DNA from 2 places in the Nocardioides seonyuensis genome. Region 2 is predicted to be linked to the other one. Evidence: predicted binding sites of a transcription regulator. Region 2 holds the regulator's gene; the other holds the start of a gene.
What was found. The regulator HrcA, encoded in region 2, represses chaperone genes, less so after heat shock. The targets are predictions, from matches to a motif close to TTGGCACTCGNNNNNNNCGAGTGCCAA.
Positions count from the first base shown of each region.

Region 1: groES (co-chaperone GroES) is a predicted target of HrcA. The motif match lies at 1,968-1,994, and genes of this name have one in related genera.

Region 1 covers NZ_CP038436.1:2,503,259-2,507,436, reverse strand. The annotation lists gene groL (chaperonin GroEL) at 1-1,452, opposite strand, end outside; gene groES (co-chaperone GroES) at 1,541-1,834, opposite strand; gene EXE58_RS12180 (DNA polymerase domain-containing protein) at 2,024-3,106, opposite strand; gene EXE58_RS12175 (NADP-dependent oxidoreductase) at 3,116-4,132, opposite strand; gene msrB (peptide-methionine (R)-S-oxide reductase MsrB) at 4,169-4,178, shown strand, end outside.
Region 2 covers NZ_CP038436.1:3,027,488-3,031,665, forward strand. The annotation lists gene EXE58_RS14675 (DUF3097 domain-containing protein) at 1-173, opposite strand, end outside; gene EXE58_RS14680 (hypothetical protein) at 247-474, opposite strand; gene EXE58_RS14685 (MBL fold metallo-hydrolase) at 514-1,371, opposite strand; gene hrcA (heat-inducible transcriptional repressor HrcA) at 1,457-2,485, shown strand; gene dnaJ (molecular chaperone DnaJ) at 2,482-3,657, shown strand; gene EXE58_RS14700 (16S rRNA (uracil(1498)-N(3))-methyltransferase) at 3,668-4,178, shown strand, end outside.

The DNA of each region.
Region 1 (4,178 bases), 520 kb from region 2:
GCCGTACTCCTCGGTGGCGGCGTTGTAGCCGTTGCCGACACCCATCTCGCGCACCTTGGTGGTCACGACGTAGCCGTTGACCCCGCCGTTCTCGGCGATCCAGCGCAGCGGCTCGTCGGCCGCCTTGCGGACCACGCGCACGCCGACAGCCTCGTCGCCGGTGAGGCCGAGGTCGTCGTCGAGCACGGAGACCGCGTGGATGAGGGCGGAGCCGCCGCCGGCGACGATGCCCTCCTCGATCGCGGCACGCGTCGCGGAGACGGCGTCCTCGATGCGGTGCTTCTTCTCCTTCAGCTCCACCTCGGTGGCGGCGCCGACCTTGATCACGCACACGCCGCCCGCGAGCTTGGCGAGGCGCTCCTGGAGCTTCTCGCGGTCCCAGTCGGAGTCGGTGTTCTCGATCTCGGCCTTGATCTGGTTGACGCGACCCTCGACGGCGTCCTTCTCACCGGCACCGTCGACGATGGTCGTGGTGTCCTTGGTGATGACGACGCGGCGAGCCTGGCCGAGCACCTCGAGCCCGACCTGGTCGAGCTTGAGGCCGACCTCGGGGGCCACGACCTGACCACCGGTCAGGGTCGCGATGTCCTGCATCATCGCCTTGCGGCGGTCGCCGAACGCCGGGGCCTTGACGGCCACGGCCTGGAAGGTGCCGCGGATCTTGTTGACCACCAGCGTGGAGAGCGCCTCGCCCTCGACGTCCTCGGCGAGGATGAAGAGCGGCTTGCCGGCGGCGATGACCTTCTCCAGCAGCGGGAGGAGCTCCTGGATCGAGGAGATCTTGCCCTGGTGGAAGAGGATGTAGGGGTCGTCGAGGACGGCCTCCATCGACTCCGGGTCGGTCACGAAGTAGGCCGAGATGTAGCCCTTGTCGAACTGCATCCCCTCGGTGAACTCGAGCTCGGTGCCCAGGGTGTTGGACTCCTCGACCGTGATCACGCCGTCCTTGCCGACCTTGTCGAAGGCCTCGGCGAGCAGGTCGCCGATGTGGCTGTCGCGGCTGGAGATGGTGGCGACCGATGCCATGTCCTCGCGGGACTCGACCTCGCGTGCGGCCTCGCGCAGGGCGTCGCTGACCGCCTCGGCGGCGGCGTCCATGCCGCGCTTGAGACCCATCGGGTTGGCACCGGCGGCGACGGCGCGCAGGCCCTCGTGCACCATCGCCTGGGCGAGCACCGTTGCGGTGGTCGTGCCGTCACCGGCGATGTCGTTGGTCTTGGTCGCGACCTCCTTGGTGAGCTGGGCACCAAGGTTCTCGAACGGGTCGTCGAGCTCGATCTCACGCGCGACGGTGACGCCGTCGTTGGTGATCGTGGGGGCGCCCCACTTCTTGTCGAGGACGACGTAGCGGCCCTTGGGGCCGAGCGTGACCTTGACGGCGTTGGCGAGGGCGTCGACGCCGCGCTCGAGCGCGCGGCGGGCGTTCTCGTCGAACTCCAGGATCTTGGGCATCAACTGCTCCTAGTGAAAGAGGTTCGCCCGGACGTCATACGTCGTCGGACCGATGGGTCGACGCGCGTATGACGCCCGGGCGAGGGAATCAGGAAACGACTGCCAGCACGTCGCGCGCGCTGAGGATCAGGTACTCGTCACCGGCGTACTTGACCTCGGTGCCGCCGTACTTGCTGTAGATGACCTTGTCACCCACGGCGACGTCGATCGGGACGCGGTTGCCGTTGTCGTCGACACGACCGGGGCCGACAGCCAGGACCTCGCCCTCCTGGGGCTTCTCCTTGGCGGTGTCGGGGATGACCAGGCCGGAGGCCGTGGTCTGCTCGGCGTCGAGCGGCTGGACGACGATGCGGTCCTCGAGGGGCTTGATGTTGACCGACACTTCGGATCAACCTCCACTTTCTCTCACGAGACGAACACGTTGTTGGCTTGCGGAGCGGAAGAGCGCCGTCGCGGGGGTCGCACGTCATCTCGCAAGCGTTGGCACACTCGGGTCGAGAGTGCCAACACAGAACTTAGCACTCACCCTCATCGAGTGCCAGACGCGCCTGGTCCGGAGGTGTACGACGACTCAGTCGTCGATGCGATTGCCGTCCTCGTCCCAGTGGGCCGCGACCTTCTTCGAGGGCTGCACGCGTGGCGGCTCGCCCGGCATCTTGGGATGGTCGGGCGGGTAGTTGAGCTCGACGGGGTGCTCCTCCCACAGGTCCAGCAGGGGCTGGAGCGAGTGGTGCACGTCGTCGATCTCGGCCCATGCATCGCCGTTGACCGTCAGCTCGCTGGGGGCGCTGAAGAGGTTGAAGTCGCGCGGGTCGGTCACCTCGGCCAGGTCCGACCACGACAGCGGCATCGACACCGGCGCTCCGGGGAGGGGTCGCAGGGACCAGGCCGAGGCGATGGTGCGGTCGCGGGTGTTCTGGTTGAAGTCGACGAAGACCCGCTCCCCCCGCTCCTCCTTCCACCAGGCCGTCGTCACGCCGCCGTCACGCTTCTCCAGCTCGCGGCCGAACGCGATGGCCGCATGGCGCACGTCGGCGAACTCCCACCGCGGCTCGATCCGGACGTAGACGTGGATGCCGCGGTTGCCGCTCGTCTTGGCGAAGCCGCGCATGCCGAGGTCGTCGAGCAGCTCGCGCGCCACGTCCGCGACCCGGCGCACGTCGGCGAACGTCGTGCCGGGCTGGGGGTCGAGGTCGATGCGCAGCTCGTCGGGCCGGTCCACGTCAGCGCGACGGACCGGCCAGGGGTGGAAGGTGAGGGTGCCCATGTGGGCGCACCACACGGGCACGGCGATCTCGGTCGGGCAGATCTCGTCGGCGGTCCTGCCGCTCGGGAAGGTGATGCGCGCGGTCTCCACGTAGTCGGGAGCCCCCTTGGGGACGCGCTTCTGGTAGAACGCATCGGCGTCCTTGTCCTGCGGTCCGGTGGCCAGCTTCATGCCCGGCCGCACGCCCGAGGTCCAGCGCTCGAGTGCCGTCGGCCGTTCGCGGAGGGCGCGCATGAGGCCGTCCTCCACCGAGGTGAAGTACTCGGCCACCATCAGCTTGGTGACCTCGGGCGTGGTCTCGGTCGCCTCGTAGATCACGCGCTCCGGTGAGGAGATGCGGACCTCGCGCTCCCCCGCCTGGACGTACGCCTCCGAAGCCTTCGCCATGTGCCGACCCTAGTGGGAGACCCGCACCACGAGCTTGCCGAAGTTCTCGCCGCGCAGCATCCCTGTGAACGCGGCGGGCGCGTTCTCCAGCCCGTCGACGACGTCCTCGCGGTAGCGCACCTGCCCGCTCCGGACCCACTCCCCCATGTCGCGCACGAAGTCGCGGCCGTGGCTGCGGGTGAACTCGTCCTGGATGAACCCGCGCACCGTCAGGCTCTGGGTGAGCACCTGGCCGAGGAAGCCCGGGAGCTGGTCGGGGCCCTCGGGCTGGGAGGTGAGGTTGTAGTTGGCGACCAGGCCGCACACCGGGATGCGGGCGTAGGTGTTGAGCCGGCGGCGTACGGCGTCGAACACCTTGCCGCCGACGTTCTCGAAGTAGACGTCCACGCCGTCGGGGGTGGCGGCCTTGAGCTGCTCCTTGAAGTCAGGCGCCCGGTGGTCGAGGGCGGCGTCGAAGCCGAACTCCTCGGTGAGGGCCCTGACCTTCTCGGGCCCGCCCGCGATGCCCACCGCACGCGCACCCTTGATCCGGGCGATCTGGCCCACCGCGCTGCCGACCGGGCCGGTGGCCGCGGCGACGACGACGGTCTCGCCCTCCTTCGGTCGCCCGATCTCGAGCAGTCCGGCGTAGGCGGTGAAGCCGGGCATGCCGAGCACGCCGAGGGCCGTCGTGACCGGGGCGACCGACGGGTCGAGCTTGCGCACGTGCCGCCCGTCGACGACCGCTGCCGTCTGCCAGCCGGAGTACGACAGCACGAAGTCACCCGGGGCCAGGCCCTCGAAGCGCGACTCCACCACCTCGCCGACGGTGCCGCCGACCATCACGTCGCCGATCTCGACCGGGGTGGCGTACGACCTTGCGGTGCTCAGGCGGCCGCGCATGTAGGGGTCGAGCGAGAGGTAGCGGATCGCGAGGGCGACCTGACCGTCCTCCAGCTCGGGAAGGGTCTCCGTCGCGGTGGTGAAGGTGCTGTCGTCGGGCTCGCCGACCGGTCGTTCGGCCAGGCGGATCTGGGTGGTCTCCATGCAACCACCCTCCCACCGCCGGGTTACCGTTGCGCCATGGCCTACG
Region 2 (4,178 bases):
TCGAGCGTCAGCGTGTCCAGGTCGCGGTCGATCGCGACGACCTCGCCGCACCAGTCGGTGGTGACCTCCTCCACGACCTGGCCGATCTCGGCAGGAACCTCACGTGCTCGCCCACGAGCGGGCGCGCGCCAGTCGGTGGTGAGGACGTCTGAGCCGTAGCGGTCGAGAGGCACCTGTCCACGCTACGGACCGCTGCCCGCGAACCGGGGACGGCACGCCGGGGGAGCGCCAAGTGGGGCAGTCGGGTCAGGACTCGTCGGTGCCCTGGGCCTCGTCGGCCTCGGCTGCCTGCCGGGTGGCGTCGAGATCCGGCTGGGTCGCGTCCATGTCCAGCTCCTCGCGGCTCTTGGTGGCCTCGTCGTCGGCGTCGAGGGGCTCGGCGAGCGGGTTGTCCTCGCCCGGCTGGAGGTCCTCGGGCAGCTGGTCGTCGCTGATCCCGCCCTGGGCGGTGTCGTCCTTGCTCGGTTCGCTCATGTCCCCCGTGGTACCCGCACCACGCGCGGACAAGCCCCTTCAGACGAGGGGCAGCCGCTTCTGGCTGCGCGGGAGGTGCTGGTAGCCGCGTGCCACGGCGTGCGCGATGCGTGGGTCTGCGGCGTCCCAGGGCCACTCGCCGGTGGCAGCGGCCTCGGCGGCGGGCACTCCCGAGGAGGCGAGGTGGCGGACGGTCTCGGCGATGATGCCGAGCTCGTTGCGCTGCTGCTCCACGAAGTCGCGGTCGACGACGACGCCGTGGCCGGGCACGATGCGCGACGACGCCGTCAGCAGGCCGAGCACGATGTCCAGGGTGAGAGGCCACTCCATCGGCCAGGAGTCGGGGCCGATCCAGGGGTGGGCGGACTCCTCGACGAGGTCGCCGGCCAGCACCACGTCGGCGTCGGGGACGCGGACCACGAGGTCGCCGTCGGTGTGCCCGCGTCCCGGGTGGACGAGCTCGACCAGCCGGTCGCCGAGGTCGAGGACGACGGCTGAGGAGAAGACCCGGTCAGGTACGACGACCTCGGTTGCCGCGATCTCGTCGGCGTGCTCGTCGTCGGGGTCCTCGAGCCAGCCTGCGCGGGTCCGGTCCCCGTGCTGCGCGAGGGTGGCAGCGGCCTGCTCGTGCGCGTGGATGGGAATCCCCGGACACGCCTCACGCAGCGCGGCGTTGCCCAGCACGTGGTCCCAGTGGCTGTGGGTGTTGACCACGGCGACCGGGTCTCCCATGCCCAGGCGACGCAGGTCGGAGACGACCGTGCGGCCGGCCGCGGTCGAGGCGTGCGTGTCGACGACCAGGACGCCGCGCTCGCTCCCCACCGCTGTGACGTTGGCGTCGGCCCACTCGTAGCGCGCCACCCACACGCGCTCTGCGACTTCGGTGAACTCCGCCATGGTGCGAGCCTAGTAGCATTGGCACTCGCAGCGGTGGAGTGCCAGTGCTCTACCCGGGTGAGACTGACGAAGGCGAGGAGGCGGCATGGTCGAGGAGCGACGACTTGCGGTGCTGCGCGCGATCGTCGAGGACTACGTCGCCACTGAGGAGCCGGTCGGCTCTCGTGCGCTCGTGGAGAGGCACGGTCTCGGGGTCTCGCCGGCCACGGTCCGCAACGACATGGCAGCGCTCGAGGACGAGGGCTACATCCACCAGCCCCACACCAGCGCCGGCCGGGTTCCCACCGACAAGGGCTACCGGCTCTTCGTCGATCGGCTCTCCACCGTCAAGCCGATGAGCGCGCCGGAGCGCCGGGCGATCGCCTCGCTCCTCGACGGAGCGGTCGACCTCGACGACGTCGTGCAGCGCTCGGTGCGCCTGCTGAGCCAGCTCACGCGCCAGGTCGCCATCGTCCAGTACCCCACGCTCGCCCGGTCGACGGTGCGCCACATCGAGCTGGTCGTCCTGACTCCCGCGCGGCTCATGCTCATCCTCATCCTGAGCACCGGCCGGGTCGAGCAGCGCCTGGTGGACCTGAGCCGGAGCGCGACCGAGGACGAGGTGGCCGACCTCAGGGTCCGGGTCAACCAGGCGGCGGCCGGTGAGCGGATCGCCGACGCGAGCGCGGCGCTGGGTGCACTGACCGAGGCCCTGCCCCAGGAGTCCTCCGCCCTCGCCCGCGAGGTCGTCACCGTCCTCGTGGACGCGATGTCCGACCACCGCAGCGACGAGCGCGTCGCAGTCGGCGGGGCCGCCAACCTGGCCCGCTTCGGCGACAGCTTCGACACCGCGGTCCGGCCGCTCCTCGAAGCCCTCGAGGAGCACGTCGTGCTGCTCAAGCTCCTCGGCGAGACCGTCGACGGCGACGCCGTGACGGTGCGCATCGGCCACGAGGGCCCCTACTCCGAGCTCGCCGCCACCAGTGTCGTGGCGACGGGCTACGGGCCGGCCGCGGAGCACCTCGGCTCCCTCGGCATCGTCGGCCCGACCCGCATGGACTATCCCGGATCCATGGCTGCCGTGCGTGCGGTCGCGCGCTACGTCTCCCGCATCCTCGATGAAGGAAACCAGTGACTCAGGACCCCTACGAGCTCCTCGGCGTGACGCGCGACGCGGACGCCGACACCATCAAGAAGGCCTACCGTCGGTTGGCCCGCCAGCTCCACCCCGACGTCAATCCCGACCCCGCGACCCAGGAGCGGTTCAAGGACGTCTCACGCGCCTACGAGATCCTCAGCGACCCCCAGAAGAAGGCCACCTACGACCGCGGCGGCGACGCGTTCGGTGCCGGCTTCGCCGGGGCCGGAGCGGGCTTCTCCTTCACCGACATCATGGACGCCTTCTTCGGTGGCGGCGCGGCGCCAGGTGGCGGCGGAGGGCAGCGTGGCCCGCGCTCCCGGCAACGCCGGGGCCAGGACGCGCTCATCCGCATCGACGTGTCGCTGGCGGAGGCGGCGTTCGGCGTCACCCGCGAGATCAAGGTCGACACGGCGGTGCGCTGCGAGGCGTGCCAGGGCGAGGGTGCTGCTCCGGGGACCCACCCGGTCACGTGCGAGACGTGTCGCGGCGCCGGCGAGGTCGCCCAGGTGCAGCGCTCCTTCCTGGGCGAGATCCGCACCCTGCGTCCCTGTGCTGCCTGCCGCGGGTTCGGATCGATCATTGCCGACCCGTGCCGTGAGTGCGCCGGCGACGGGCGCGTGCGGTCGCGCCGCGCGCTCAAGGTCAAGATCCCTGCCGGGGTCGACAACGGCACGCGTGTCCAGCTCGCCGAGCAGGGCGAGGTCGGTCCCGGAGCCGGGCCGGCTGGTGACCTCTACGTCGAGATCCACGTCGAGCCGCACGAGACCTTCACCCGTCACGGCAACGACCTGCACACCACGGTCTCGCTCCCGATGACCGCGGCGGCCCTCGGCACGCAGCTCACCTTGCCGCTGCTCGAGGCGGACCTCGACTCCGACGACGACTCCGACGTCCGCACCCACTACGACCTGCAGGTCACGCCCGGCACGCAGTCGGGCAGCCAGCAGGTGATCCGAGGCTTCGGGGTGCCGGGCCTGCGGGGAGGCCGCGGCGACCTGGTCGTGACCGTCGAGGTCGACACTCCCACCCGCTTGGACCCCCGCCAGGAGGAGCTCCTTCGCGAGCTCGCTGCGTTGAGGGGCGAGGAGACGCCCACCGGCCAGCCCAGCGCCTCGTCCCAGAAGTCGGTGTTCGGGCGACTTCGCGACGCCTTCAACGCCCACTGACACGCGTCCCATGTCGCTCCCGGTGCACCTCGTGCCGACCCTGGACGGGGTCGGGGTCGGCTCGACCGTCGAGGTCGCCGGCGCAGAGGCACACCACGCCGTCGCCGTACGACGCCTGCGCGCCGGCGAGACCGTGGTGCTGACCGACGGCCGGGGCCGCTCGGTCACCGGGGAGGTCCTCGAGACCGGCAAGCGGCTCTTCACCGTGGCGGTGGGATCCGTCTCCTCCGACGATCGTCCGCTGCCTTCGGTCACGGTGGTCCAGGCGCTGCCCAAGGGGGATCGTGGCGAGCTGGCCGTGGAGGTGCTGACCGAGGTGGGCGTCGACACCATCGTGCCGTGGGCCGCGTCACGGTCGGTGGCGCTGTGGAAGGGTGAGCGTGCCGAGAAGTCGCACGCCAAGTGGGCCGCCACCGCTCGCGAGGCTGCCAAGCAGTCGCGCCGCACCTGGCACCCTGAGGTCGCGCCGCTCGCGACCACGTCCGAGGTCGTCGAGCTGGTCCGTGGTTCGTCGTGCGCGG